DNA from 2 places in the Neobacillus terrisolis genome. Region 1 is predicted to be linked to the other one. Evidence: riboswitches for the same ligand, from Rfam matches in the RefSeq annotation. Region 1 holds a riboswitch; the other holds the start of a gene.
What was found. A riboswitch is a leader RNA that binds a small molecule or an ion and turns the genes downstream of it on or off. The one in region 1 is predicted to bind S-adenosylmethionine.
Positions count from the first base shown of each region.

Region 2: linked by a shared signal. The riboswitch ahead of ACI48O_RS19220 (methionine ABC transporter ATP-binding protein) and the one ahead of ACI48O_RS13315 (methionine biosynthesis PLP-dependent protein) in region 1 are both predicted to bind S-adenosylmethionine.

Region 1 is NZ_JBKFGH010000020.1:44,265-47,657, forward strand. Features, by position in the region: gene metC (cystathionine beta-lyase) at 1-290, opposite strand, end outside; gene ACI48O_RS13315 (methionine biosynthesis PLP-dependent protein) at 290-1,402, opposite strand; SAM riboswitch class I at 1,486-1,599, opposite strand; gene ACI48O_RS13320 (GTP cyclohydrolase II) at 1,991-2,734, shown strand; gene ribD (bifunctional diaminohydroxyphosphoribosylaminopyrimidine deaminase/5-amino-6-(5-phosphoribosylamino)uracil reductase RibD) at 2,747-3,393, shown strand, end outside.
Region 2 is NZ_JBKFGH010000035.1:57,902-61,294, forward strand. Features, by position in the region: gene ACI48O_RS19210 (MetQ/NlpA family ABC transporter substrate-binding protein) at 1-222, opposite strand, end outside; gene ACI48O_RS19215 (methionine ABC transporter permease) at 241-915, opposite strand; gene ACI48O_RS19220 (methionine ABC transporter ATP-binding protein) at 905-1,918, opposite strand; SAM riboswitch class I at 2,032-2,138, opposite strand; gene ACI48O_RS19225 (carbon-nitrogen family hydrolase) at 2,292-3,068, opposite strand; gene ACI48O_RS19230 (pyridoxal phosphate-dependent aminotransferase) at 3,154-3,393, shown strand, end outside.

The sequences.
Region 1 (3,393 bases):
ATAATAACATGATCGTTTTGAGAAAGAAGGAGAAAGGCTGTAGAGATAGCTGCCATTCCCGATGAAAAAGCAAACCCTTTTGTACCGCCTTCTAAATCAGCAATGACTTCCTCCAATGCTTCCCGGGTAGGGTTTAAACTGCGGCTATAATCATATTTTCCAAATTGATCGATGTCAAACTGATGGAAGGTTGAGGCGTGCTGAATCGGTACACTAACAGCACCTGTTGCCGGGTCAATCTTGTGACGATTGTGAAGTAATTTTGTTTCAAATGAGAAATCGTTTTCCATTACACAGCTACCTCCTTTTTAGCATTGGTTAAAGCATGGTTTAAATCATTAATAATATCTTCTGCGTCCTCTAAGCCGACAGAAAAGCGTAACAACCGGTTACAGACACCCGTTTCTAGTCTTATCTGTTCAGGAATGTCGGCATGTGTTTGGGTTGATGGATAGGTAATAAAGCTCTCGACCCCACCTAAGCTTTCCGCGAATGATATGAGCTTCATATTTTGTAAAAATGGATTCACCCAAGTTTCGTCTTTAATCCGGAATGAAACCATTCCGCCTCTTCCCGGGTATAGAACATCGATCACATCATCATGAGCAGATAAGTACTCAACAACAGCCTTAGCATTTTTCTCATGCCGTTCCATCCGCAATGATAAGGTCTTCATACCGCGGATTAACAACCATGAATCAAACGGGCTTAATACGGCTCCGGCAGCATTATGATAAAGAGCGAGACTTTCACAAAGCTCTTTTCCTTTTGCGACGATTAATCCTGCGAGTACATCATTATGTCCGCCTAAGTATTTCGTTGCACTGTGAATCACAATATCTGCACCAAGATTAATCGGCTTTTGCAGAAGAGGAGTATAAAAGGTGTTGTCAACGATTAAAAGAACCCCGTGTTCCTTGGCAATCGCTGCAACAGCACTAATATCGGTTTGCTCCATTAACGGATTCGTAGGTGTTTCGATAAAGATTGCTTTCGTTTTTGGAGATATGTATTTGATAATCTCCTCCGGATGTGTTGTGTTCACATAATGGCTGGTTAAGCCCCATTTTTTAAAACCTTGCTCTAATATGCGGTAAGTGCCGCCATACAAATCCTTTGAAACAATCCACTCATCCCCCGATTGGAAAATAGAAAGGATGGTAAGGATGGCGGCCATACCTGAACTGCAAGCATACCCCTGGTCGCCGTTTTCTAGTTCTGCTATGGCTTGCTCAAGAATTTTTCTAGTGGGGTTTCCTGTACGGATATAATCAAAACCTGTTGATTGCCCAATCCCTTCATGCCGATATGCGGTCGAAAAGTAGACTGGAGGATTTACTGTTCCTGTTGTTGTTTCGCTTCGGTTTCCAATTTGTGCTAGTACTGTGTCAATTTTATACAAAGCCGCCACTCCTCTAGTTAAGATAATAAAAAAAGCCTTCTTATAAGAAGAAGACTTTAGTAGGTTAGGACATTTAGCCATTCTTCTTATCTTTCAAGTTTTAAAAACTTGCTGGACTTAGCACCTTATCAATGAACAAGCCACTGATGGTTGCTGAGGTGTCATAGGGCCATACCCTCGACCTCTCTGGATAAGAACTCAATAATATTCGATTTTTTTAAACTTTACTATATTACCTATTAACATGTCAATTACTTTATTAAAATATTCGGTAAATATAATAATTACTATTTTACATTAAAGCTATGTTAAAATTCGTGATTGTTTTTGATCACGATGTTGATTGGAGCGGAAGGCGTGAGACTCCTGCGGGAGAAGCGGATCACGGGAGACCCCGCAGGCGCGACAGCGCCGAGGAGGCTCCCGGATCGCCCGCGGAAAGCGAGCGCCTGTAGCGGAAATCAACATCCAGATTTAACAGAGCAATTTAAAAGAAGGGAAGGTGAAGGTTTTTTATTTGACGCGTGTTGTTTACTATTTTATGCTCAGAACATACAAAATGAGTATACAGAAATAGGAGAATAAAATATGTTAACAATTGATATAAAAAATAGATTAAAAGAGAAAATGAAAATCGTTCAGAATCAGGACCAGTCCAGTGTTTGTTTAGTTGGCCCGGTGACATTGCCAATACAATTAGAAAATAAAGTAGTTACATTTAAATGGTATACTTGGTTAAAATTAAAAGAGGATACAATAGATAAAGATTCTGTACTTGATTCAATTACAACAGCATCATTGGCGGATCTTCAACAATCATCTATCTTGGTTTATGGAGACTTCGAGAATAGCGACCATCCTTTAGTCCGCTTCCATAGTATCTGTCACACCGGCGATATTTTTGGGAGTAAACGCTGTGATTGTGGGTATCAACTGCACCAGTCCCTAAAGATGATAGTTGAAAATGGCCATGGGGCCCTATTTTACTTAGCCAACCACGAAGGTAGAGGAATCGGTCTTTTTTCCAAGTCGCTCGCTTATCTGCTTCAAGAGGAAGGGTACGATACCGTTGAAGCAAACCATGCGCTTGGCTTTGAAGATGACCTCCGTACTTACGAAGAACCTTTAATGATTTTACAAGAATTGCGATCTAAGCCCGTTATTCTAATTACAAACAATCCTAAAAAACTTTTCGCTTTAAAGGAAAAAGGTTTATCTGCTGATTCTCATCAACCGTTATGGGGAGATAGCAACCTTTATAATAAGAAGTACTTAGAAACAAAAGTAATGAAATCCGGGCACATACCAGAGCAGAAGGAAATAACTATATAAGGAGTAATCCGTATGAAAACTGACCAATATTATATGAATCTTGCTTTAGAATTAGCGGCTTCCGCAAGGGGAAAGACAAACCCTAACCCATTAGTAGGTGCTGTCATTGTAAAAAACGGGATGATTGTCGGCTCGGGTCTGCATCGCAAGGCTGGTGAACCTCATGCAGAGGTGCACGCCTTTAGAATGGCGGGGGACCATGCTAAAGATGCAACATTATATGTGACCTTAGAGCCATGTTCACACTATGGAAAGACCCCGCCATGTGCTGAATTAGTTAAAAATTCAGGTGTTAAAAAGGTTGTGATCGCCATGCAGGACCCTAACCCGCTGGTGGCAGGGCGAGGGATAAACATTCTTCAAGAAGCAGGCATTGATGTAATTGTTGGAGTAATGGAGCAGGAAGCGCATCGCTTAAATGAAAGATTTATTCATAATATGTTAACCAATACTCCTTTTGTTGTTTCAAAAGTTGCGATGACGCTTGATGGGAAAATTGCTGCCGCAAACGGGCATTCTCAATGGATCACGAGTAGTGAGGCAAGAGAATCCGTTCACCATTTACGGAACGAAGTCGATGCCATTATGGTTGGGATTGGTACAGTCCTAGCGGACAATCCCCAGCTGACGACACGACTGCCGGAGGGTGGGAAAAACCC
Region 2 (3,393 bases), on a different contig from region 1:
TTCAACGATTTCAACTTTATAGCCTTTGTCTTCTAAGCCGGGTTTAATCGCTTTATTTAACATATCACTATATGGTCCAGCTGTAGCTCCAATTTTAATTTCTTTTGTTTCTTCTGTTGCAGTTGTTTTCTCACTGCCGCTTTCCTTGCTTTCTGTTCCGCCGCAAGCTGTAAGAGCACCTGCCACGAAAAGTAAAATAATTGCTGTTAACCATTTTTTCATGCTGTTTTCCTTCTTTCTTTATTTTCTTTTATCTACAACTTTGGCGATGAAATCACCAAGGAGTTGGACAACCTGAACTAAAACTATCAAAATCAATACAGTCGCAATCATGATGGTATTATCATAACGATAATAACCAAAGCGAATCGCCAAATCTCCAATTCCACCACCGCCAACTGTACCAGCCATTGCAGAGAATCCGATTAAGCTGATAAGCGTCAACGTGATCCCGGAAATGATCCCCGATCTTGCTTCAAGCAGTAGTACATCCTTAATTATCATCCACGGAGTTGCTCCGGCAGCAATGGCTGCTTCAATAACTCCTTTATCAATTTCACGTAAAGCAGTTTCTACGATTCTAGCGAAAAAGGGAATGGCTGCAACCGAAAGAGAAACACTTGCTGCAGTTGCCCCAATAGTTGTTCCAACAATTAAGTTGGTTAATGGAATTAACGCTACTAACAAAATTATAAAGGGAATGGACCGGACTAAATTGACCGTAAATCCTAAAATGTTTTGCATAGTGCGATTTTCCAAAAATAATCCTTTATCCGTTACGTATAAAAGAATCCCGATTGGCAATCCAACAAAGATGGCAATCACTAGAGAGATTGAAATCATGTAAATGGTTTGAAAGAAAGCGGTATTTATTTCGGGAATAAGCTCGATAAAATGCTGAAAATCAAAGCCCATTGCGTAACACCTCCACCTGTGCGGCACGATTTTCGATATACTTAATCGCGTTGTTAATTTCTTCTTTCTCACCTTTCAGTTCCATGATAAAAATACCAAGGGGCAATTCTTGAATATATTCGATTGACCCGTGGAGAAAGTTACCTTTTACTTTAAATTGCTGGAGTGTATCAGAAATGACCCCTTCACCTGCAACCTTGCCTTTAAAGATTACTTTCACAATCGGTCCATCACATTTATTTAAAATCACCTCTGGGATCTCGAAGGAAACAACGCTTTCGATAAACTCTTTTGTGAGTCCTGTCTGTGGGTTGGCGAATACTTCATATACTGTGCCTTCCTCCATAACCCTGCCATTTTGCATAATCGCCATTCGATTACAAATTTCTTTGACTACTTTCATCTCGTGAGTGATTAACACAATCGTTATATTGAGTTCTTTGTTGATTTTCTTAAGTAAATTTAGGATCGACATGGTCGTGGTAGGGTCCAAGGCCGAAGTAGCTTCATCACATAACAGTACTTTCGGATTGTTGGCAAGTGCTCTAGCGATAGCAACCCTTTGCTTTTGACCACCGCTCAGTTGAGCAGGATAGACATCTCGTTTATCCGAAAGACCGACCATCTCGAGCAGCTCCTCAACTCGTGACTTTATTTGGGCCTCTGGAAGCTTTGCAGCCTTCAAGGCAAAGGCGACATTATCAAATACTGTTTTTTGACTGATTAAATAAAAATGCTGAAAGATCATCCCGATTTTTAACCTAGCCAGTCGTAAGTTTTCACCCTTTAATGAGGTAAGGTCTGTCCCGTTAACACTGATTTTCCCAGAGGTTGGCCGCTCAAGTAAATTAATACAGCGGAGGAGTGAGCTTTTGCCGGCACCGGAATAGCCGACAATACCATATATTTCTCCTTCTTGAATCGACAGTGTTACATCGTCAACACCTATAACTGTCCCAGTTTTTGTTTTATAAATCTTTGAAAGATTGCGAATTTCAATCATATAAAAACCTCTTTATGTATCCAAATTGACAAGGAAAATAAGCTCAAAAGTTTTAACTCTACAAAAAAATGCTTCTTTCATTAGAAAGAAGCATCGAAAAAAACGGGGTTCTCAGCTTATCTTTCAGAATGAAAGTCATTCTGTAGGAGTTGGCACCTTCCCTAATCAGGGGGTTGCCGGACGTCATAGGGCCTAGTCCCTCGGTCGCTCTGGATAAGTATTTTGTTGTGTGAAATAATATGTTTTTGATATTACTAGGCAATTTTTGTATTGTCAATCCCTAAAATATTATTTCCATATACAAAAAGTGGTTTGGAACCAATAATACCAATGGATTTAGTGGGTTTAAATTTTTTTTTGGTATTTTAAATCATTAATATAAATCCGTCCGTCGATCCTGAAAAATCGGAATGGTCTTCCGAACACGATCGACCTCAGTTAAATCTAATTCAGCATAAAAAATGCCTTCACCCGTCTCTTCGCTAAGCAGCAATTCTCCCCATGGAGCAATCACCATGGAATAGCCATTAAACTCATTATTTGGATCATTTCCAACACGGTTCACCGCGACGATATAGCACTGATTTTCGATGGCGCGAGCCTGCAATAACAAGCGCCAGTGGTCAATTCTCATTGTTGGCCACTCTGCCGGAATAAACATGACTTTTGCTCCTTCAAGAACATGACAGCGAATCCATTCTGGAAAGCGCAAATCATAACAGATGACCCCTCCACAAGTAATCCCGTCCAACTCAAATACATTTGTACTTTGACCTGCACTCATAAATAAATGCTCATCCATTAACTTAAATAAATGGGCTTTATCGTATTCAGCAACAATGGCACCAGTCCGATCTACGACGTACATTGTATTGCAGAAGCCTTCACCTTTTTTGGTCGCAACCGATCCCCCAACTATATTAATCTTATAGATTTCCGCTAAATTGACGAGCAATTGTTTCGTACGTTGCCCATCTATGTCAGCCAACCTATCGAGCTGATCAAGTGCATAGCCTGTATTCCACATTTCCGGAAATACGATTACATCCGCACCTGCCTGAGCTGCTTTTTGTATATAGTGTTCGACCGCCGTGAAATTTTTTTCTGGCTCCGCAAACGCAATATTCATTTGAACGCAAGCAATTTTCATTTTTCAAACACCTCTAGACATTTTTAATTAAAGATTATAGAATTTCAAATATTATCGCAATAACTTTTCTTAAAAGGATGATTCGATGGAATATTCAGAGCGCTTGAAAAAACTGCCGGTTCAATTTTTTGCTTCACTTGTTGAAAAAGTAAACAAAGCAATCGCCGAAGGGCGGGATATAATAAATTTAGGACAGGGAAATCCGGACCAACCAACTCCAAAGCATATTGTTAAAGCTTTACAAGAAGCGGCAGAGGACCCGCATACTCACAAGTATTCTCCGTTTCGAGGAATAAACGAATTGAAAGAGGCTGCTGCACAATTT